Regions from separate parts of the Streptomyces sp. NPDC048361 genome, predicted to be linked through region 3. Evidence: riboswitches for the same ligand, from Rfam matches in the RefSeq annotation. Region 3 holds a riboswitch; each other region holds the start of a gene.

Region 1 (7,670 bases), on a different contig from region 3:
CCGGTAGAGCCCGGACAGGAGGGCGATGCCGATCGCGCCGGACTGGGTGAACAGGCCGATGCGGCCGGCGGGCGGCGCCTCCGGGGCGAGCGAGGCGTTCAGGCGGACGCCGGCCGCGGTGTTGATGATCCCGAACGCGTTGGGGCCGATCAGACGCATCCCGTACGAACGGGCCTGGCGCACCAGGGCGCGCTGGCGCTCCCTGCCCCGCGGGCCGCTCTCCGCGTAGTCGGCCGACAGGACCACCAGGCCCTGGACGCCGTGTTCGCCGCAGTCGGCGACGGCCTGCGGCACCCGCTCGGCGGGCACCGCGATGATCGCGAGGTCGACCGGTTCGCCGATCGCGCCGACGGAGGGGACGGCGGGGACACCGTCGAGTTCGCGCTGCTCCGCGGTGAGCGCGTGGTTCACGGCGTGGACGCGGCCCGTGAAGCCCGCGTCCAGGAGGTTGCGCAGCACCGCGCGGCCGACACCGCCGGGGGCGCGGCCGGCGCCGATGACCGCGACCGAGCCGGGCGCGAGCAGCCGCTGCACGGAGCGCGCCTCGGCGCGGTGCTCACGGGCGCGCTGCACGGCGAGCGACTCGGCGGTGGGTTCCAGATCGAGGGTGAGATGGACCGAGCCGTCCTCGAAGGAGCGCTTCTGCTGGTAGCCGGCGTCCGTGAACACCTTGATCATCTTGCTGTTGGCGGGCAGCACCTCGGCCGCGAACCGCCGGATGCCGCGCTCGCGGGCGACGGCCGCGATGTGTTCGAGCAGGGTGGAGGCGACGCCCCGGCCCTGATGAGCGTCCTGGACGAGGAAGGCGACCTCGGCCTCGTCGGCGGGTGCGGAGGCCGGCCGGCCCTGGGCGTTGATCCGGTCGTAGCGGACGGTCGCGATGAACTCGCCGCCGACGGTCGCCGCCAGCCCGACCCGGTCGACGTAGTCGTGATGGGTGAAGCGGTGGACGTCCTTGGCGGACAGGCGCGGGTAGGGCGCGAAGAAGCGGTAGTACTTCGACTCGTCCGAGACCAGCTCGTAGAAGGAGACGAGCCGGTCGGCGTCCTCGGCGTTGATGGGCCTGATGCGCGCGGTGCCGCCGTCGCGGAGCACCACGTCGGCCTCCCAGTGGGCGGGGTACGCGGGGTCGGACGCCGTCGTCATACGGAAAGCGTACGGGTCGCGGGGCCGTACGGGGCGGGGGAAAGTGGCAAGGGCCGATCGGCGGCACACCCGGGCCTAAGGTCGGTAGGAGCACCGCACACCCCATGAGAGACTGGTCTAGACAACCGTCAGAGATTTCGAAGGGCAACACCATGGCTGAGCGCCGCGTCAACGTCGGCTGGGCCGAGGGCCTGCACGCCCGCCCCGCGTCCATCTTCGTCCGTGCCGCCACGGCCGCCGGAGTCCCCATGACGATCTCCAAGGCCGACGGCAACCCGGTCAACGCCGCGTCCATGCTCGCGGTGCTCGGCCTGGGTGCGCAGGGCGGCGAGGAGATCGTGCTGGCCTCCGACGCCGAGGGCGCGGACGCCGCGCTCGACCGTCTGGCCAAGCTGGTCGCGGAGGGTCTCGAGGAGCTCCCCGAGACCGTCTGACCCGGTCGACGTCACACCGGAGGACCGCGGGACCCGGATGCGGGCCCGGCGGTCCTTTTGTCTGTCCGCGGGTCCCCCCGCACGCTCCGGTCCCGGCAGCCGCACCTGCGTCGCCCCTGCCTGCGCGGCACCCCCGTTACGCGCGCGCACCCGCCGTGTTGACGGCGCGTTGCGGGGTGCTCACCGCATCGGGGCTGCGCAGCCGATGGGCCGGAAAGGTGCGCTCGGCGTGCTGGGCGGTGAGTGCGCGGGCGCGTTGGGCGTCGCCGCGTGCCACCGCGTCGGTGATCGCGCCGAGTTCGGCCCAGGCCTCGGCCGGGCGCTCCGGCGGGTCGGTCACGTACATCCAGTCCACCTTGTGCCGCACCTGTGTGAGCAGCGCGATCAGGCCGGGGCTCGCGGAGGCCTGGGCCAGCGTCTCGTGGAACCAGCCCCACAGTGAGCGCGCGTCCTCGCCCCGGCTGCGCCCTGCCCGTTCCTGACCCAGCCTCACCAGGCCGCGCAGTACCCGGAGATGGGCCTCTTCGTGCCGTTGGGCGGCGCGGGCCGCGGCCAACGGCTCCAGGAGCAGGCGCAGTTCGAGGAGGTCGGCGGCCTCCTGGTCGCCGAGTTCGGCGACACAGGCGCCGACGTGCCGGCGGGTGGTGACGAACCCCTCGGACTCCAGGGTGCGCAGCGCCTCGCGGACCGGGACGCGGGAGACCCCGTAACGGCGCGCGAGGGCCTCCTCGGCGAGCCGGGCGCCGGGCGCGAAGACACCCGAGACGATGTCACCGCGCAGAGCCGTGACGATGGAACGCGCCGGAACCCGCACGCCGGACCTCCTCTGGGATCGTCGCCGAAAGCGGCTGGGCAGCGCCTCGTCGGCGGCCGTCCGGGGACTGTAGGGCAGGCCTGTTACGTCCGGGTGACGGGCGGCGCGCGGGAACGCCTTTCGGCCAACGGGCCGGCGGGCCAACGGCGAAGACCCCCGGCGCGGAGCCAGGGGTCTTCGGTGTGCGCGGGGGTCGGCGGGACGCCTCAGACGGTCACGCCGTGCGAGCGCAGATAGGCGACCGGGTCGATGTCCGAGCCGTACTCCGGGCCGGTGCGGGCCTCGAAGTGCAGGTGCGGGCCCGTGGTGTTGCCGGTGTTGCCCGAGAGGGCGATCTGGGTGCCCGGCTCCACGGACTGACCGACGGAGACCTGGATGACCGAGAGGTGGCCGTACTGCGTGTACGTGCCGTCGTGCATCTTGATCACGATGTTGTTGCCGTACGCGCCGCCCGGGCCGGCCTCGACGACGGTGCCCATGCCCACCGCGTGCACCGGGGTGCCGATGCCCGCGTGGAAGTCGATACCGGTGTGGCTGCCGGAGGACCACAGCGATCCGCCGGTCTTGTAGCCCGTGGACACATAGCTGTTGGCTATGGGGGCGACGAAGGTGTTGAGCCGCTTGCGCTCCGCCTCGCGCGCCGCGCGCTCCTTGGCCTCGCGTGCCTCCTGGGCGCGCTGCTCGGCCTTGCGCTTGGCCTCCGCCTCGGCCTCCGCCTTCGCCTTGGCCTTCGCGGCGGCCTGCTTCTGCGCGTCGGCCTGGGCGTCCAGCTGGTCGGCGAGGGTGTCGCCGATGACGATGGCCTGAGTCAGGCCGGTGTCGGTGGTGGTGCTCGGGGCGGCGACGGCCGGGGAGGCGAGGGTGCCTACGACTCCGGCGGTGGCGAGGGTGGCGATGCCCGCGATGTTCGCGCTGCGGCGCGTCATCCGGCTGGGCGCGCGGTGTTTCCCGGTGGCACGGGTGAACGCCATGGAGTGGCGGTGTCCTTTCCTTCCATCTCGCCTACCGGGTTAGCTGACGGGTTCGGAGCAGGAAGGTCTCCTACGGGCTCCTCCGCGGGCGGAGGCGTCCGATTCACCCCAGGGACTGAGTGGGTCCCCGGCTCCCCAGGCTCGCGCCATACGGGGACTCGGCGATCACTGTCCGGTGCCGCGGCTGCGACGGGTGGTGACGGACAGCGCGGTTGACGCTAGACGGCTGATCTTTCAATCACCAAACAGACACAGGTTTTTGTTGCGCACGCCACACGCCAGACAGGCAACCTCTGCAATAAACCGGACATATGGGGAGACCCCGGGGGCGCAGCCGCCACCGGGGTCCCGTATGCCCCGGGGGTCCGGGGCCCAAAGACGTGTCAATCAGCCTGTGACGACGCTCACTTCACCGATGCCGAGCGCCCGCACGGGCTCCTCGATCTGGGCCGCGTCGCCCACGAGGACCGTGACGAGCCGGTCGGCGGGGAAGGCGTTGACGACGGCCGCCGTCGCCTCCACGGTGCCGGTCTCGGCGAGCTGTGCGTACAACTGCGCCTGGTAGTCGTCCGGCAGGAACTGCTCGACCTGGTCGGCGAGGGTCGCGGCGACCGCGGCCGCCGTCTCGTACTTGAGGGGCGCGACCCCCACCAGGTTCTGTACGGCGCTCTCGCGCTCGGCGTCCGTCAGACCCTCGGCGGCGAGCTTGCGCAGCACCTTCCACAGGTCGTCGAGGGCGGGCCCGGTGTTGGGGGTGTCGACCGAGCCGCTGATGGCGAGCATCGCGGCGCCGCCGTCCGGCCCCGAGCGCAGCACCTGGCCGAAGGAGCGCACGCCGTAGGTGTAGCCCTTCTCCTCGCGCAGGACGCGGTCCAGGCGCGAGGTGAGGGTGCCGCCCAGGCAGTACGTGCCGAGCACCTGGGCCGCCCACACGCGGTCGTGGCGGTCGGCGCCGATACGGCCGATGAGCAGCTGGGTCTGGACGGCGCCGGGGCGGTCCACGATGACGACCCGGCCGGTGTCGTCGGCGGTGATCGGCGGGACGGGACGGGCCTTCGCGGTGGTGCCGGTCCAGGCGCCCAGGGTGTCCGCGAGGATCGCGTCGAGGTCGGTGCCCGACAGGTCGCCGACGATGACGGCGACGGCCGTCGCGGGCCGCACGTACGCCTCGTAGAAGGCGCGCACCGCGGCCGCGTCGATCGCCGCGACGGTCTCTTCGGTGCCCTGGCGGGGGCGGGACATCCGCGCGGTGGCCGGGAACAGCTCCTTGGAGAGCTGCTTGGCGGCGCGCCGGGCCGGATTGGCCTGCTCGTGCGGGATCTCGTCGAGCCGGTTGGCCACGAGGCGCTCGATCTCGGACTCGGCGAACGCGGGGGCCCGCAGCGCCTCGGCGAGCAGCGAGAGCGCCTTGGGCAGCCGCGAGACCGGCACTTCGAGGGAGACCCGGACGCCGGGGTGGTCGGCGTGCGCGTCGAGGGTGGCCCCGCACCGCTCAAGCTCCGCGGCGAACTCCTCGGCCGAGTGCTTGTCGGTGCCCTCGGTCAGGGCGCGCGCCATGATCGTGGCAACGCCGTCGAGGCCCTCGGGCTCGGCGTCGAGCGGCGCCGCGAGGAAGATCTCGACGGCGACGACCTGCTGGCCGGGGCGGTCGCAGCGCAGCACCGTCAGGCCGTTGTCGAGCGTGCCGCGCTCGGGCGCCGGGAAGGCCCACGGCTTGGCGGAGCCCGCGGTGGGCTGCGGGTGGAACTCCATGGTCACGACAGCGTCCGTCACTGGCCCGCCTCTTCCTCTTCGTTGCCTGCCTCGGGTGCCGCGGTGGGCTCGTACACCAGGACCGCCCGGTTGTCGGGGCGCAGCGTCGCGGCGGCGATCGCCTTGACCTCGTCCGCGGTGATCTCCAGGACGCGGTCGACGGCGGTCAGGGCGAGCTGCGGGTCGCCGAACAGGACGGCGTAGCGGCACAGTTCGTCGGCGCGGCCGGCGACGGTGCCGAGCCGGTCGAGCCATTCGCGCTCCAACTGGGCCTGCGCGCGCTCCATCTCCTCGTCGGTCGGGCCCTCGGCGGCGAACCGCGCGAGCTCCTCGTCGACGGCGGCCTCGATGTCGGGGACCTCGACGCCGGCGGAGGTCTTGACGTCGAGCCAGCCGAGCGAGGGGGCGCCGGCGAGCCGCAGCAGGCCGAAGCCGGCGGCGACCGCGGTGCGGTCACGGCGGACCAGACGGTTGTGGAGGCGGGAGGACTCGCCGCCGCCGAGGACGGTCAGCGCCAGGTCCGCGGCGTCGGCCTCGCGGGTGCCGTCGTGGGGCAGCCGGTAGGCGGCCATCAGGGCGCGCGCCGGCACGTCCTCCTCGACGACCTCGCGCAGCTGACCGCCGATGGTGCCGGGCAGGGCGCCGTCGCGGGGCGGCTGCTTGCCGTCGTGCGAGGGGATGGAGCCGAAGTACTTCTCCACCCAGGCCAGCGTCTGCTCGGGGTCGATGTCGCCGACCACCGACAGCACCGCGTTGTTGGGCGCGTAGTACGTGCGGAAGAACTGCCGCGCGTCGTCGAGGGTCGCCGCGTCCAGGTCGGCCATCGAGCCGATCGGGGTGTGGTGGTAGGGGTGGCCCTCCGGGTAGGCGAGGGCGGTGAGCTTCTCGAAGGCGGTGCCGTAGGGCACGTTGTCGTAGCGCTGGCGGCGCTCGTTCTTGACGACGTCGCGCTGGTTGTCCATCGACTCCTCGTCGAGGGCGGCCAGCAGCGAGCCCATGCGGTCGGCCTCCAGCCAGAGCGCGAGCTCCACCTGGTGGGCGGGCATGGTCTCGAAGTAGTTGGTGCGCTCGAAGCTGGTGGTGCCGTTCAGCGAGCCGCCGGCCCCCTGCACCAGCTCGAAGTGGCCGTTGCCGTGCACCTGCCGGGAGCCCTGGAACATGAGGTGCTCGAAGAGGTGGGCGAGACCGGTGCGGCCCTTGACCTCGTGGCGCGAGCCCACGTCGTACCAGAGGCACACCGCGGCGACCGGGGTCAGGTGGTCCTCGGAGAGCACCACGCGCAGGCCGTTGGCCAGTCGGTGCTCCGTCGCTGTCAGGCCGCCGGAGCCGGCCTGCGCTGTGGCCGTGTGACCCATGGGCATGTACGTCCCTTCGTTCGCGATGTGCAGTACCGCAGTGTGGAGTACTGGCGGAGGAAGTCCTACCTGGGTGAAGAAGTCCTGGGTGAAGAAGTCCTGGATGAAGAAGTCCTGCCACTGTATGCAAGCGCGTGGGCACCTGGCGAAGTTCCCGGGTCGCGGTCGGCGTTGTCAGTGGGACGGTCCACAATGGTCGGATCCAGATCCGATCCGGTACGTGAAGGAGCAGCAGCCGCGATGGCCCGCCGCAGCACGAAGACCCCGCCGCCGCCCGACGACTTCGAGGAGCGGATCCTCGACATCGACGTCGTCGACGAGATGCAGGGCTCCTTCCTCGAGTACGCGTACTCCGTGATCTACTCGCGGGCCCTGCCGGACGCGCGGGACGGGATGAAGCCCGTCCAGCGCCGCATCGTCTACCAGATGAACGAGATGGGCCTGCGCCCGGACCGCGGCTATGTGAAGTGCGCCCGCGTCGTGGGCGAGGTGATGGGCAAGCTGCACCCGCACGGCGACGCCTCGATCTACGACGCCCTGGTGCGCATGGCGCAGCCGTTCTCGATGCGCCTGCCCCTGGTCAACGGGCACGGCAACTTCGGTTCGCTCGGCAACGACGATCCGCCGGCCGCGATGCGGTACACCGAGTGCAAGATGGCGGACGCCACCTCGCTGATGACGGAGTCGATCGACGAGGACACCGTCGATTTCGCCTCCAACTACGACGGTCAGGAGCAGGAGCCGGTCGCGCTGCCGGCCGCCTATCCGAACCTGCTGGTCAACGGGTCGTCCGGGATCGCGGTCGGTATGGCGACCAATATGCCGCCGCACAACCTGGGCGAGGTCATCGCCGCGGCCCGCCATCTGATCCGGCATCCGCAGGCGGACCTGGAGGCGCTGATGCGCTTCGTGCCCGGTCCCGACCTGCCGACGGGCGGGCGGATCGTGGGCCTTCAGGGCATCAAGGACGCGTACGAGTCGGGGCGCGGCACCTTCAAGATCCGGGCCACGGTCTCGGTGGAGAACGTGACGGCGCGCCGCAAGGGCCTGGTCGTCACCGAGCTGCCGTTCACGGTCGGCCCGGAGAAGGTCATCTCCAAGATCAAGGACCTGGTCGGCTCGAAGAAGCTCCAGGGCATCGCCGATGTGAAGGACCTGACCGACCGTTCGCACGGCCTGCGTCTGGTCATCGAGGTCA
Region 2 (7,670 bases), on a different contig from region 3:
GAATTCGGTCATCATGGCCACGCATTCCTGATCGTCGAGCACCACGATCTCGACCCCGTGCTCGGCCAGCCATTCCCGGCCGCCCCGGAAGGTCCGGTCCTCACCCACAATGACGCGCGCGATACCGAACTGCCGCACCAGGCCGCTGCAATACCAGCACGGAGACAACGTCGTCACCATGGTCGTACCCCGATAGGAACGCAAGCGTCCCGCATTGCGGAAGGCGGTGGTTTCGGCGTGCAGAGAAGGGTCGTTCTCCTGCACCCGCAGATTGTGTCCGCGCCCCAGGAGCGTCCCGTCCGCGCCGTAGAGCGCCGCACCGATCGGGATGCCACCCTCCGCGAGACCCGCCCGGGCCTCCTCGACGGCCGTCACCAGCCACTGCTCTGCCGTCATCGGTGAAACGGACTCCATGTGCTGCTCCCCTGTCGTGGCGGCTGGTCGGGGTGAGTTCCGGTCACGCCGATGCCCTGACCCGTTGGTGGCGAAGGAGGACGACGCCGTTCCCGAAGGTACGGGTCTCGACGAGGCGCAGCTCGCGGAATCCGTCGGCCTGTGCCGAGGCCGGGTCGTCGGGGATGAACAGGGGCCGGCCCCTGCCGAGCACGACCGGGTGGACGTAGAGGCGGTACTCATCGATGAGATCGTGGCGCCGGAAGGACGCCGCCAGGTCCGCCCCGCCCAGCGCCAGGTCTCCGTCCGACCCGGCTTTGAGCGCCTCGATCTCCTCCACCACGACCTCGTGTTTGACAACGGCGTTCCATTCGGCTTCCTGGACAGTCCGGGAGAACACGACTTTCGGCATCTCCCGCCAGATCCGGGCGAATTCGGCCACCGGCGCGGGCGCATCGGGATCGGCGTCGGCCGTGGGCCAGAATCCCGCCATGAGCTCGTGTGTGACCCGGCCTTCCAGAAAGGCGCCCATGGTGCGGAGTTCGTCGTTGAAATGCCGGTGCAGTTCGTCGTCGACCTTGTGCCAGTCGATCTGCCGTTCGGTCCCCTCGAAATAGCCGTCGAGCGAGACCGACATGGAAAGGATGATCTTTCGCTTCGCTGTCACCCGCGAAACGATACGCCGCCCGGTGCCGGCCTTGCCTCAAGGCTAGTCCCGCTTGGCGTACTTGAGGTCCTTTCCGTTGTTGAGCTGTTCGATCAGCTTGAAGGCGGCCACGGCCAGAGGCTTCAGCTTCTCCGCAGGCACCCGGTCCTCCATGCGGCGCAGCTCGGCCACCATCAGCTGGATCTCCTGCTTCTTCACGGTGACGCTGTTGTCCTGGTCGCCCAGCGCGCCGAGCGACTTGTGGACGGCCTGCGCCCCGGGCTCGTCGTCGACCATGTCCCGCTGCTCGGGCGTCAGGTGCTCGGTGTTCTTCAGCAGGTCGTGTCCGAGGGCCACCGTTCGGAGCCACTTCGCACGGGTCAGCGTGATCGTGGTCTGGGTGCGGTCGTTCGCCAGACCGCGCTCCACCGACGCGCCGAACAATGGCATGTTCCCCTCGCGGTCGACGGCCCTCAGAACCAGGGTGGCGAACTGGTCCGGGTGCTCGCGGAAGTACTCCTGCACGGGGCGCGGCAGCAGACCGAAGTTGTGGGCGAAATCGGTGCGGGCCATGAGACCGCCCGCGATCGACTTGGCGTTGGCGCCCGCCGGCAGTTCCTCGCCCTCCAGCACATAGGCGCCCAGATGCATGACGAGACCCGTCAGGCTGCCGATGTCGCCCTTGGACAGGGTGAGCCCTTCGGGAGGGGTCGCGCTGAGCTCCCCCACCGCCCGCTCCGCGCCCGCCTTGGCCGCGGGCAACGTACCGAACCCGCCGGCGAAGAGGTCGCGGCGTGCCCGCGCGCGCCGCTCACCGGCATGCGTGATCTTCCCGTGCATGGTGTTCAGCATGCCGCCCAGGGTCTTCGGCCTGGGCTTCTCGTCCTTGTCGGCCAGATAGCCAATGAGGTCCGGCAGCCGGTCCAGGCGCATCCCGGCGGTGGTCTGCGGGGAGAACGAGAGCGCCCCACTGAAGGGGTAGATGCGCAGGTGGGGCTCGGGCGTGCCGCCTCCGGCGGTAACGTCCTCGGAGGGGATGGAGGCGTCCTTCTGGCGCCCGTTGAGGTAGCGGGCCATGCGGGTGATGCCGTCGAGTACGGTGCCGACCTCGGCCACGGTGTCCAACGGGTCGGTGACCCACTCCAGGTTGGAGCCGCCCGAGGGGCTGGCGTCCGCGGTCAGGTCGTACTTGGTGCCCCGCACCACCACGCCATCGGGCCCTCGCCCCTTGCCGAGGTTCTCACCCATCAGGGGCGCCTCGGGAATCTGACTGGAGATCATCAGGCTCATCTCGGTCGCGGCCCGTTGTGCACTGCCCCGCTTGAACTCCGTTGCTTCGAGCCGCCTTTCGCCCACCGCGTTGAGGAACTCCCCGTCGAACCAGCGAGCCCGGAGCGCCTCGGGGGACTCGGCCTTCTCCTCCTCGGTCAGCTGCTTCGCCTGGGGTTTGATCACCAGCTCCATGAGCTTGGCGTTGAGCAACCGGTCTCTCTGCGAAATCCGTTGCTCATGGATCGCGGTGTCGGCCACGGGATCGGCGACCCGCCGGACGTTCCACTGCGCCTCGAACTCGAACCCAACGGCCCGCTGTACGGCGGCGGGAGCGGTGGCAGAGGAATGTGCATGCGATGGCCCGTCACATACTCGCTGTACGGGTTCGGCGGACGACTCGGCGTCGGCCACGGGCTGGTCGGCCACGGGCTGGGAGAGCGCCCGGGTGGCATTCGCCTCGGCCGCCCGCTCGAAGGCGTCCGAAGGGTCCGACATGCTCAAGCCCCCGCCGGTGTCGGTGCCGGCTACGGGTCCTTGGCGCTGCTGGATGACATGGGTGAGTTCATGCGCGAGGGTATGGCGGTCGGCGCCGCCCCGGCCCACCACGACATGGCTTCCGGAGGTGTAGGCGCGGGCGCCTATCTCGGCGGCGGAGCGCTGCGCCGCGACGTCGTTGTGCACCCGGACGTCACCGAAGTCGGCGCCGAGCCTGCTCTCCATGTCGGCACGCACCTCCGAGTCCAGCGGCCGGCCGGATCCACGCAGTACGTCGTGGACGGCGGAGCGCTGCACCGCGGCGGCCCGCTGGGCGACGAGTCCGGCCACCGCGGCGTTCCCGGCGGACCGCTGAAGGGCGCGCACCTGCTCCGGGGAGAACCCGCCACCCGCCAGGCCCTGGCCGACCGTTGGCGCCTCGCCCCGTTCGGCGGCCCGCGGCACGGGCCCGCCGGGCGAGACGGATCGGCCCTGCTGGCTGTCGTGGGCGTGCACGTGAACCCCTTTGGTGGTGGGACGCGAAGTCCGGCTGTACGTGCTTATCACCGCGGGGAACGCCAGTGAAGGTACGGAAGGGCAGCGGAAGGTGCACCCTCGAGACAGCCGCCGAATCGCAAGGGCGCGCAACGACGTACCGTCACATGCGTCGCGACAGCGCACGGTGACGCATCGCCATATGCGCCAACAGGGTTTCTTTCAGAGGGTGTTGGACTACACCCGCGGGCCGATCGGTGAGGCGAGCGCCGCATCCTCGACGGTGGCGGCCGGCCGGATCAGCGCGTAGATCCCGCCCGCAGCGAGGACACGCAGATGCCACGGCCGTACGCAAACCAGGCCCAGCCGGCCACCGCGCTCCCGGATCCTGCGGTGCGCCCGGCAGAGCAGGGCGAGGACGGCACAGTCGAAGAACTCCACGGACCGCAGGTCCACCACCACGCGGGCGCCGGGCGGTTGTGTGGCCGCGTCGAGGTGCATCCGTACGTCGGGGGCGCTGGCCAGGTCGACGCAGCCGTGGACCTCGACGACGGTGACCCCGTGCACCAGATGTGTACGGGCATGACGGCACCGCTCAGGCAACAGCCCCGGCGGAAGGGGTACAGGAGCCGAGACGGACGGCCGAGCGGTGGTTCCCATGGGCAACTCCCGGTCCAGCAAAGGCCCCCGGGGTGCGGGGGGCACGGTAGTCGGACAGTCACCGTGGTCCGGGGTGACGCACTACCACCCTAGGAACAGACGCGTATGCAGAAACGTGCAGCCTTCAAATTGTTCACCCCGCCGGGTGAACGAAAGTTGCACCGCACCGCGTGGGCACCGCGTGGCCACCGCACCTGCGGACCTCGGCCACGGGCCGGGCCACCGTGATCAACAGTCCGGATGACCAAGTCCGGACGACCAACAGTCCGGCCGGACCCCCTCCGCCGTGGAGGGCGCCCGGCCTTCTTGGGTGTTCGCTCGGTCGTCTCAGTAGGCGCCGAAGACGTTGTCGATCGAGCCGTACGTCTTGGCGGCGTAGTTGCACGCCGCGGTGATGTTGGCGATCGGGTCGTAGAGGTCCGTGGAGGTGCCCGGCACGTGGAAGGCGGTGAAGGTGGGCTGGATCACCTGGAGGAGCCCCTTGGAGGGGGTTCCGGCGACCGCGTTGGAGTCCCAGTTGTTGATCGCCATCGGGTTGCCCGAGGACTCACGCATGATGTTGCGGTAGATCCCGTCGTAGGTGCCCGGGATGCCCTGCCGGCCCATGATGTCCAGCGACTGCTTGATCCAGCCGTCGAGGTTGTTGGCGTACGAGGCCGTGCTCGCGGTGGTCAGGGTGGCCGGGCGTGCGGAGCGGTCGGCCCGGCCGGCCGAGGCGTCACGCGCGGTCTCGGCCGCCTTGTCCTGGCCACTGAGGGTGAGCCGAATGCCGGGGTGGATGATGGCGGGGTTGCTGCCGATGACGCTCTGGTTGTCCTGGTAGAGCTGCTTCCAGCCACCGGTCACGTCGAGGGCGTCGGCGATCTTGGAGAGCGAGTCTCCCGCGACGACGGCGTAGCTCGTGGGGGACGCCTTCACGGCCGTGGCCGGCTTGGCTGCCGCGGCGACACTCGCCACCGTGGCGGTGTGGGCCGACGCGGGGGCGGCGGAGGCGGTGGTCGCGCCGATCACCGGCATGGCGAGTACGGCACCGCCGGTTCCGGCGGCGGCGAGCCCCCGGCTGAGCGAGCTGGACTTGGGGCGGCGGTGCTTGCCCTTTGCAGGCATGGTGTTGTCCTCTCCGTCGCCTGCGAGGTGAGCTGTCGGGTTCGGACCAGAGATGTCCGGCCGCGGTGTACGCGACTTCACCCCAGCCGTTCCGGAATCCGGATCGGCGGCTTACCTGGGTCCCCCGCTCCTGCCATACGTGTGTGGGAGGTTCCGGACGGCGGCAGGATTCGGCGTTCCATCCGGATTGACGGTGAACGTAAACGAATGGACCGAGTGGAAACAAGGCCAGAATTAATTGAGGAAGATCGGGATATTGATCCACTGAAATCCGTGGCCGCCGGAGGCCACCGCCGAAGTCCTCAACTCGCTTTGCGATGAAGGCAAATGGGCTCGGGCATTTTTCTGACAGCCCGTTGGGTGCGTGACCCAATTCACTCGGCCATCCCGGAACCGAACGACCCGGCGGCAAAAGCGGCGAGGCTAACCCATTAGCCCTAATTGGGACATTCTCCGGCACGTGGCCGCCAAACCCATAGCATTCCATTTCGGACACTAGGGACTTTTACGCTCGGCATAGGGTTCGGCCCCGAACCGGGAAATGCGACGCGCGCCACACCTCCCCTTCGCGATCATGGCCTCGGCCCGCCCTCCCGGCGGCGGGGCAACGGAGAGGTGGAGCGGTGACGCGAGAGAGCGCGGAGTACGACGTCCTGGTGGTCGGCGGGACGGGAGTGGACACCGTCGTCCGGGTGGACTCACTGCCGGTGCCGCTCGCCGACTCGGTCCAGGTCGGCCCGATCGAGGAGTGGCCGGGTCACACCGGGGCGAATGTGGCCATCGGGGCCCGGGCGCTCGGGCTGGAGGTCGGGCTGATCGACTGTGTCGGCGACGACTGGACCGGCGCCCAAATACGCACACGGCTGACCGAGAGCGGTGTGGACTTCGCCCCGCTCATCTCCCCCTCGGGCACCCGCCGCGCGGTGAACCTGGTGGCCGCGGACGGCCGAAGAATGTCCTTCTACGACGCCCGCGATCCCGCCGACCTGCGGATGCCGCGCGACTTCTACCTGCCGCGACTGCGCCGGACCCGGCACGCCCACGTCTCAATCATGAACTTCGCACGCTTCCTCTACGACGACATCGAGGACCTCGGCATCCCCGTCTCCACCGATCTGCACGACTGGGACGGACTCGCCGAGCACCACCGGGAGTTCGCCCTCCGCTCCGATCTGGTGTTCCTCAGCGCCGCGGGCGCGGGCGCCGACACCACGGCGCTCATGCGGGAGATTCTGCGCGAGGGCCGGGCGGACACCGTGGTGGCCACGGCCGGAGCGGACGGCTCCCATCTTCTGGTGCGCGGAGAGGCCGCGCCGCGCCACATCCCGGCGCTCCCGCCCCACTCCCCCGTCGTGGACACCAACGGCGCGGGTGACGCGTACGTGAGCGGATTCCTGTACGGAAGGCTCTCCGGCCTCGCCCCGCAACACTGCGCACGTATCGGCGCGATCGCGGGTGCGCACGCCTGCACGGCGCCGGCGGCCACGGATCCGCTCACGCTGGAAAGGCTTCTGGCGACGGATCAGATCGCTTGAGACCGTGGGGGACTTCGCCGCCCCAGGACCGCGGACGACATCCGGCCCCGACAACTCGCGCCCTGCCCAAGGAAGAACATGTACGACATCAATGAATTCAAGAACATTCCGCCGACGATCCTCGCCCATCTTCTGGGACGCGAGCAGGTCATGGATATGTGAATTCCCCCTTTGTAGTCGCCTATTCCGCGCGTCGCAGGTCCCGCATTCACCGTTCGGTGTCCCCCCGGCGACAACCTCACGCTGCACGCCGCCATTTACCGTGCCGCGCCGGATTCGGTCGTCGTCGAGTCGGGCGATCTGGACCACGCACCGGCCGGCGGAAACGTGTGTGCTGTCGCTCAACGCCGGGGCATCGCGGCGTTCATGGCGGACGGGGTCGGGGTCATACGCGACCTCGCCGAGGTACGCGCGTTGGGCTTGTCCGTCTTCGCCCGGGGCGTCATCCCCATCCCGCCGCATCGACAAGATCTTGAGCGAAGGCGGCTTCGACGGGTGAGGTGCGATCACCGACTGCCTTGTCCGCGGGGTCACTTGAGGGGACGGCCCGCCAGGCCCGCCAGGCCGCTTCACGGAACGGTCCACACAGCCCGTTGAGGAGACGGCCCGCGCTGCCGGCCCCTCGGGATCAGACCGTCCCCACCTCGCGGACCAGCTCCAGACCGAGCACACGGTCCAGGTGGGAGAACGTCTCGAACTTGGCGCCTTCCGGCACCTCGGACGCCGTCTCCAGGTCTTCCAGGAGGCGCAGGACGGCGGCGGTGTCCAGGCGGCTGTCCAGGGCGGCGCGTGCCGTGGCCTTCAGGTCGGCGGGGATCGGTTTCGACGGGTGGGCGGCCCAGTGCGCCACGGCGCGCCGCCACCGACTCAGGGTGCGCGCCGCTTCGTCGATCTCGTCGGCCGTGGCCGCGACGGGTTCCTCGTAGGGGTGGCCGAGCAGGAGCACGCGTACCGCGAGAGGGTCGAGGTCGTCGAGCGGCGGAAGTGCGGCTTCGCCGATCCGCAGGCACGCGGTGGTCGCCCCCGCGTAGGTGCCGCTGGTGAGGTGGACGGCGGGCCGACCGCCGAGGCCTTCGGCGATCGCCTCC
Region 3 (7,670 bases):
CCCCCTCACCCTCCTTCGCCTCCTCGTCCAAGGACTCCAAGAGGCCCCCACCTACGTTGAGTTGTACGCCCATTCCCTCTGGGCCCTCCTATATGCGCACCCCTGGCTCCCGCTGGCCACCCTTCCATCGCCGGCGTACTCGGTGAGAGTGTCGGACGCATCCTCGACGTCAGCGAGATGGCCCCACGATCCCGTCGTGATCTCGGCGCCGTGCAGCACCAGCCAGGCAACCGCACATGAGCAACGGAGGGCCACACATGGCAGACGACCAGAGCCGAGGCACCGCAGGCTTCCTGTTCGAGATGGGGATGCTCAAAAGGGCCAAGCGGTCCGGCTGGTGGATCGTCGGCGTCAAGGACCCCGAGACCATCGCCGAGCACAGCTTCCGCACGGCGATCATCGCGAGCGTCCTGGCCATGATGGAGGGCGCGGACCCGGCGAAGGCCGCGCTGCTCGCGGTCTTCCACGACACCCAGGAAACCCGGGTCAGCGACATCCCGCGCATCGGCCGCCGCTACCTGAAGGCCGCCTCCAACGAGGAGGTCACCGCCGATCAGGTCTCCGCCGCACACCCTGCCGTCACAGCCGGCGTCCAGCGGATCGTCGAGGAGTACGAGAGCGGCGACAGCCCCGAAGTGATCGTCGCCCATGACGCCGACAAACTGGAATGCCTCGTCCAGGCCGTCGAATACCGCGAGCAGGGCTACGCGAACGTACAGAACTGGATCGACACCAGCTTGGCCAGCCTCAAGACCACCTCGGCCAAGGCCCTCGCCGAGGCAGCCCTGAGCATGCCCTCCCTGGAGTGGCAGCAGACCTATCTGCCCCGCTGAATGATGGGACTGCCGACAGGTGAACCCGCTGGTCAGTGGGCCCTCTTGCGTGAGCGATGCGTGAGCGGACGCGCCAGCACGGGGCACCCTAGTACGGACTGATGAAGGGATCACCTCTCGCTGACCAGGCAAAACAGGACGACGGGGGAGTGGTCAAGGCCGCCCAGCACGATCTTGCCGGGACTTTTAATCCGTTGGTTGTCGGTTCGAGTCCGACATGGCCTACCGGTCGGAGAGGTAGCGATACCTGTCTGACCAGCGGGTTCTTCGGCCCGATCGGATACGTCCGGTCGGGCCGGATTCGTTGTGACCGCTCTGCGGCCCACGTGAGTGCGCGAAGAGTGCGCGAGACGCTGGCGCGCGGTCCGCACCGAGGGCGACTCCGGCGCTCTGGAAGTCCGTGCTCACACGGGCGAACATGCCTGCGCCCAGCGCTAGTTGGAGAACCAGAATGCGGGAACGAAATCGCCGCGTCTGCTGATTGCAACAGATTGCGAGTCAGCGGCTGGGCATGTTGGTTGCCAGCAATCGGGCATGACGAAACGCCCCCTGCCGGCCAGTGCCCCCACGCCGAGCAGCCCCCGGCGTGCGGCTGGCGACGGCCCTCCGCTCGCCGCCGTGCTCCGTCCTGTCCCGGCCTCCCGGGTACATGGTTCGGAGCACCCCTCCCGATGGCGTAGAGTTGTGTTTACCGACGCGGGGTGGAGCAGCTCGGTAGCTCGCTGGGCTCATAACCCAGAGGTCGCAGGTTCAAATCCTGTCCCCGCTACTGAACGAAGAGGCCCGGCACTTGTTTCAAGTGCCGGGCCTCTTCGCGTACCCGGATCCCCTCCCTGCCCCTGTCCCCGTCGGCAGCGCCAGCGCCATCGCCATCGGCATCGTCATCGACGGTTGACCTTGACGTAACGTCAAGATCTAGCGTGGTCGCTGTGAACGGCAAGGAATGGTCGATCCAGGAGATCGCCAAGAAGGCCGGGACGACGAGTCGCACCCTGCGCCACTACGGGGAGCTCGGCCTGCTCGTCCCCAGCCGGATCGGAAGCAACGGCTACCGCTACTACGACCAGGACGCCCTCGTCCGGCTCCAGCGCGTCCTGCTCCTTCGGGAGCTGGGGCTCTCGCTGCCCGTGATCGCCGAGGTCCTGGAGGGCGAACGCGATCCCGCCGCCGCGCTGCGGACCCATCTGCGCCTGCTCGAACAGGAGCGGGAGCGCATCGCGCGCCAGATCGCCTCCGTACGGACCACCTTGCACAAGACCGAGGAGGGAGCGGAGCTCATGGCAGAGGAAGTCTTCGACGGGTTCGACCACACGCGGTACGAGGAGGAGGTGAGCCGGCGCTGGGGGAGGGCCGCGTACGAGAAGGGCGACCGCTGGTGGCGCTCGCTCACCGACGAGCAGAAGCAGGGGTTCCGGCGGGAGCACGACGACATCGCCCGTGACTGGGGGCGGGCCCGCGCGGACGGGGTGGCCGTCGACGCAGACATGGCCCAGGACATCGCCCGGCGCCATGTCGCCTGGCTGTCCACCACGACGACCGTCGGCAGGTCGTACGTGACCGGGCTCGGACGGATGTACGTCGACGACCCCCGCTTCGCCGCCACCTACGACGAGCACGGCGAGGGCACGGCGGTCTTCGTGCGGGACGCCCTGGCGGTGTACGCGGAACGCCATCTCACGGACGAGCCGGCCACCGGGGGAGCGTGCGCGGAGTAGTCTCGCGTGCGCGATGAGTGAGTACGCGGGTGCGGGTGCGGGTGCGGATGCGGATGCGGGTGGAGATGCGGATGCGGGTCGGCGGCGGGCACCACGGCGGAGGACGTTGGCCGTGCTGCTCGCGCTCGCCCTGTGCGGGCTCCTCCGGAGCGGCTGCCAGGTACAGCCGGCCGGGCTCGTCCCCGCATCCGTACCGCTGCCCGCCAAGGCGGCGGTCGTGCGGCCCTCGGCGGCCCCCGCGGGCTGCCGGCTCAACCGCGGCGGCTGGGCGGAGCTGCCCTGCGTCCCGGACCAGGACGCCCACCACCGCCACACCAGGGGAAGCTGCGCCCGGGGCCGCCCGGGGCCCCATCGGTGCCGTCTGCGCTGAGCGTGCAAGCGGTTTCTGCACTCCGATGGGCGCGTCCGAGTCGCCGTCGGGCCCGGCAGGGGCGAGGCTGGACTGGTGCGGCAGCAGCGAGCGGAAGGCGAAGGGCGCCTGGTACGGGTGCTACCCGTGGTCCTGGTCGTCGTCGGCTTCGTCTTCGACGCCTCCACGCCGCCCGAGCTGACCGCCGCCGCGCTGTTCGCGGGCGCGCCGGTGGCCGCCGCCCCGTTCTACTCCGAGCGCGGCACTGCCGCCGTCGGCCTCGGCTCGGTGGCCGCCATCGTGGCGCTCTGGTTCATACACGACCTGCCCAACCTCGGTGAAGGCGCCAGCGAACTGTTCACCGTGCTCACGGTGAGCGCGCTCGCGCTCGTCATCAACCGCATCCTGCGCCGCAGCGGCGAACGGCTCGCCTCCGCACGCGTCATCGCCGAGACCGCGCAGCGGGCCGTGCTGCCCGCGCCCGCCGGCCGGATCGGCGGGCTGCACGTCGCCGCGCGGTACGAGGCCGCACAGGCGGACGCGTTCATCGGCGGGGACCTCTTCGCCGTGCAGGACACCCCCTACGGGGTCCGGCTCATTGTGGGTGACGTCCGGGGTAAGGGGCTCCAGGCAGTGGAGGCGGTGGCCGTGGTGATCGGCGCGTTCCGCGAGGCCGCCGAGCAGGAGTCCTCTCTGGAGGCGGTGACCCAGCGCCTGGAGCGGGCACTGGCCCGCGAGGGAACCCGACGCGACCGGCTCGACGCGGTCGAGGGGTTCACCACGGCACTGCTCGCCGAGATCCCGCGCGGCGACGGCACCGTACGCCTGGTGAACCGGGGCCACCCCGAGCCGTTCCTGCTCCACCGGGACGGGTCCTTGGACGTGCTCGTGCCGAGCGAGCCCGCGCTGCCGCTCGGCATGGCCGACCTCGGGGTGTGGCCGGACCGGTCGGACGTACGCCCCTTCCCGCCCGGCTCCACGCTGCTGCTCTACACGGACGGGCTCTCCGAGGCGCGCGACGGGACGGGCACCTTCTACCAACCCGCCACCCGGCTGCGCGGCGCGATCTTCCCGGGCCCGGACGAGGTCCTGGACGCGCTCGTCGACGACGTACGCCGCTATACGGGTGGCGGCACGAGCGACGACATGGCGTTGCTGGCGGTGGCCCGCCCGGCCGAGGGCCAGCCCGACCGGCGCCGTACGGTCAAGATCGTCAAGTGAGGGCACAGGGCAGCGCGTGGGGTTCGGTCGCCACGGTGGGTGCGCAGGGGGCCTTCACGGTGGGTGCCCGAAAGGTCTCGCTCCGCATAACAATTGACGCACCGTCAGGATCTTGATGTTTAAGCGGGTGTGACGCAGGAAACCGTGAGGGGTCGTCAAGTCGCCCGGTTTGCCCCGACAATCGCCGCTAAGTCCAAGCCAGGGCCGTTAACGATCAGTGGGAACGGCTTGGAATCCATACCCGCTGTCTATTAACGTTCGATAACGCAGCGCGGCCGTACCAGCCGTCGCAAAGGCGGCACCGTGCGCATGCGCCGAATCCCGAAAGGGAACCGGGGAACCACAAACTTGGGGTGAATCGGACGTCCGTCATGGGCGCTCGTAGGAGACCTTCCTGCTCCGAACCCGGCAGCTAACCCGGTAGGCGAGAAGGAAGGAAAGGAGCGCCCCTCGTGGCGTCCAACGACCCTGCCCTCGACACCCCCCTCCCCCTCCCCTCCCTGTACGGGGAAGCCCCCGGCGAGAACGAGAGCTGGGAGGAGTGGGACCCGACCGAGGAGTCCGTACGCTCGGTCCGCGGCCGGCACAGAGTCGCCAAGCAGCGCGGCGGACTGGCCCGCAGCTCGACCGTCCTGGGCGTCGGCGTGATCGCGGCGGTCGGCGCGGGGGGCATGGCCACGGCACAGAGCAAGCCTCCGGTCTCGATATCCCTGCCCGACTCCCTCACGGACCACCTGCCCGACCTCGGCTCGCTGCCGGGCGTGGGCGCGCTGGTCGGCCACGACGGCGCCTCGCACGACGGTCACGAGGGTCACACCGGTACGGAGGCGGAGTCCGGCGGGTCGGCAGGGGAGTACGGGGAGACAGGGGAGTCCGGCGGGTCGGCCGCGGACCGGGCCGACCGGAAGATCGCCGCGTCGCCGCTGACCATGGCCGGGCTCTCCACCTCCGAGGCCGAAGCCGGCGCCACCGATGCGGGCGAGGCGCTGCGCGCCCGCATCCTCCAGCAGGCCGAGCAGCAGAAGGCTGGGGCTCTCGCCGAGGCGAAGGCGGTCGCGCAGAAGGCCGCGGCCGAGAAGGCGGCCGCCGAGGCCAAGGCCGCACAGGGCGCGGCGGAGGCGAAGGCCGCCGCCGAGAAGAAGGCGGCGGACGAGGCCGCGGCGAAGAAGGCGGAGCAGGAGCGGCTGGCCAAGCTGGCCGCGGCGTACTCCCTGCCGGTCGGGTCGTACACGCTCACCTCCACGTTCGGTGAGGCCGGCTCGATGTGGTCGTCGGGCCACCACACCGGCCTCGACTTCGCGGCCCCGACGGGTACGCCGCTCAAGGCCATCCATTCCGCGACGGTCAAGTCGGCGGGGTGGGCGGGGGCGTACGGGTACCGGACGGTGCTGGTGCTGGATGACGGCAGTGAACTCTGGTACTGCCACCAGTCGTCGCTCGCGGTGAGCGTGGGGCAGAAGGTGTCGACGGGGGACGTCATCGGGCGGGTCGGGGCGACCGGGAACGTGACGGGCCCGCACCTCCACCTGGAGGTCCACACCCCGTCCGGCACGGGCATCGACCCCATGACGTGGCTCCAGTCGAAGGGGCTCCATCCCTGAGGTTCCCCCGGGCCCGTGGCGGGGTTGCCCTTGGCAGGGTGGCCGGCGGAGGCATCTTCAGCCGGTCCGGCGTTCGAGGACGGGCGGAATAGGCCTGCATGGACGGGGGTTGAGGTCGCCATGACCTCTCTTCGCGCGCTCGGCGGCTCGGACCTCTCCGTCTTCCCCCTCGCCCTCGGCGGCAACGTCTTCGGCTGGACCGCCGACCAGGACCAGTCGTTCGCCGTCCTCGACGCCTATACCGCCGGCGGGGGCAACTTCGTGGACACCGCCGACGCCTACTCGAAGTGGGCCCCCGGAAACTCCGGCGGTGAGTCCGAGGCGATCATCGGCGCGTGGCTGGGCGCCCGGGGCAACCGGGCCGACATGGTCATCGCCACCAAGGTCGGCGCGCACCCCCGGTACGAGGGGCTCGCCGCGACGACGATCAAGGCCGCCGCCGAGGAGTCGCTGCGCCGCCTCGGCACCGACTACATCGACCTGTACTACACCCACTTCGACGACACCTCCGTTCCCGTCGAGGAGATCGTCACCGCCCTCGACCAGCTGGTGAAGGACGGCAAGGTCCGGGCGATCGCCGCCTCCAACATCTCCCCGGAACGGCTCCAGGAGTCCCTGGACTTCTCCGACCGCGAAGGCCTCGCCAAGTACGTGGCGCTCCAGCCGCACTACAACCTCGTCTCCCGCTCCACCTACGAGGGCACGCTCCAGGACACCGCCTCACGCGCGGGCCTCGCCGCAGTCCCCTACTACGCGCTCGCCTCCGGCTTCCTCACCGGCAAGTACCGCCCGGGCCAGAGCGTGGACAGTGCGCGGGCCGCGGGCGCGGGCAAGCACCTGGAGAGCGAGCGGGGCCGCAAGGTGCTGGCAGCGCTCGACCGCATCGCCCAGGAGCGCGACGCCGAGATCGCCACCGTCGCGCTGGCGTGGCTGGCCGCCCGGCCCACCGTCGCCGCGCCCATCGCCTCCGCCCGCACCGTGGAGCAGCTGCCGGCGCTGCTCGCCGTCGCCGACCTGGAGCTGACGGACGAGCAGATCTCCGAGCTGACGGCCGCCTCAGCGTAGGTAGGGATGGGGCGCCCCGTACGGCGCCGGGCCTGGCTGTCCGTGCGAGGAGTGCTGCGGCTGCGGGGCGTACCGCGGGTGCGGGGCGTACGGCGCGTACTGGTTGTACTGCGCGTGCTGGGTGTAGGGGTGCGGGGGGCCCGGCTGCGGGGGCATCCAGATGCGGCCGGTCGCTCCCGCCGCGTACAGCAGCGCCGGGCCTGCGACCGGCTTGCGCTCCCACAGATGGTGGAGGAGCTCCTGCTCGCGGGCGGCGAAATCGGGCCCGGGACCGGTGGCGCCCGGACTGCGGTAGGCCCGGTGGCGCAGAAACGCGAGCGTGGTCGCGAACGCCTCGTACTCGGCGACCGCGCGCGCCGCGGCCTTCCCGCCGAAGCGATGGTGCGCGAAGTCGCGTGCTGTCGCGCGGGCCCGCATCGAGGACAACGCGAGCGGTTCGGCGGGCCCGAGCCAGCCGGCCGCCGCGTACGCGGGCAGCTCGGCCGCGACCGTACGCAACTCGCGCTGCCGGCTCCACACCGCGAGCCACGTGAGCAGCCCGAACACCGGGACCATGACCGCCCCGTACACGAGGTAGAAGCCGTACGTCCCGAACAGCGTCGAGCTGTTCCACAGGGCGTGCATGCCCATCGCGAGCACCAGGCCGAGCAGCGGGAACGCGACGCGGCGCAGCCGCCGGCCGGGCGGTGAGAGCGCGGCGAAGCCGAAGCCGATGCCGGACAGCACCGTGAACAGCGGGTGCGCGAACGGCGACATGACGACCCGTACGAAGAACGTCGCGGCCGTCGTCGAGGTGAGGCCCGCGCTGTGGCTGGCCTGGTCCTCGCCGAACGCATTGCCCAGGTACAGGATGTTCTCGGTGAAGGCGAAGCCGGTCGCGGTGAAG

The links. A riboswitch is a leader RNA that binds a small molecule or an ion and turns the genes downstream of it on or off. The one in region 3 is predicted to bind cyclic di-AMP.
Positions count from the first base shown of each region.
Region 1: linked by a shared signal. The riboswitch ahead of AB0D31_RS26020 (M23 family metallopeptidase) and the one ahead of AB0D31_RS30050 (M23 family metallopeptidase) in region 3 are both predicted to bind cyclic di-AMP.
Region 2: linked by a shared signal. The riboswitch ahead of AB0D31_RS25770 (LysM peptidoglycan-binding domain-containing protein) and the one ahead of AB0D31_RS30050 (M23 family metallopeptidase) in region 3 are both predicted to bind cyclic di-AMP.

Region 1 covers NZ_JBEZKW010000052.1:6,418-14,087, forward strand. Annotated here, with positions in the region: gene AB0D31_RS26005 (GNAT family N-acetyltransferase) at 1-1,146, opposite strand, end outside; gene AB0D31_RS26010 (HPr family phosphocarrier protein) at 1,299-1,580, shown strand; gene AB0D31_RS26015 (GntR family transcriptional regulator) at 1,717-2,394, opposite strand; gene AB0D31_RS26020 (M23 family metallopeptidase) at 2,601-3,365, opposite strand; cyclic di-AMP (ydaO/yuaA leader) riboswitch at 3,379-3,539, opposite strand; gene AB0D31_RS26025 (pitrilysin family protein) at 3,753-5,117, opposite strand; gene AB0D31_RS26030 (pitrilysin family protein) at 5,135-6,472, opposite strand; gene AB0D31_RS26035 (DNA topoisomerase IV subunit A) at 6,713-7,670, shown strand, end outside.
Region 2 covers NZ_JBEZKW010000051.1:9,306-16,975, forward strand. Annotated here, with positions in the region: gene AB0D31_RS25750 (nucleoside deaminase) at 1-396, opposite strand, end outside; gene AB0D31_RS25755 (dihydrofolate reductase family protein) at 458-1,030, opposite strand; gene AB0D31_RS25760 (DUF4157 domain-containing protein) at 1,103-3,301, opposite strand; gene AB0D31_RS25765 (STAS domain-containing protein) at 3,518-3,883, opposite strand; gene AB0D31_RS25770 (LysM peptidoglycan-binding domain-containing protein) at 4,268-5,047, opposite strand; cyclic di-AMP (ydaO/yuaA leader) riboswitch at 5,050-5,233, opposite strand; gene AB0D31_RS25775 (PfkB family carbohydrate kinase) at 5,671-6,582, shown strand; partial or broken gene AB0D31_RS25780 (RraA family protein) at 6,661-7,050, shown strand; gene AB0D31_RS25785 (hypothetical protein) at 7,211-7,670, opposite strand, start outside.
Region 3 covers NZ_JBEZKW010000073.1:15,802-23,471, forward strand. Annotated here, with positions in the region: gene AB0D31_RS30025 (HD domain-containing protein) at 258-833, shown strand; tRNA gene AB0D31_RS30030 (tRNA-Met) at 1,529-1,602, shown strand; gene AB0D31_RS30035 (MerR family transcriptional regulator) at 1,763-2,548, shown strand; gene AB0D31_RS30040 (hypothetical protein) at 2,661-2,918, shown strand; gene AB0D31_RS30045 (PP2C family protein-serine/threonine phosphatase) at 2,994-4,118, shown strand; cyclic di-AMP (ydaO/yuaA leader) riboswitch at 4,421-4,560, shown strand; gene AB0D31_RS30050 (M23 family metallopeptidase) at 4,619-5,719, shown strand; gene AB0D31_RS30055 (aldo/keto reductase) at 5,840-6,784, shown strand; gene AB0D31_RS30060 (PrsW family intramembrane metalloprotease) at 6,776-7,670, opposite strand, start outside.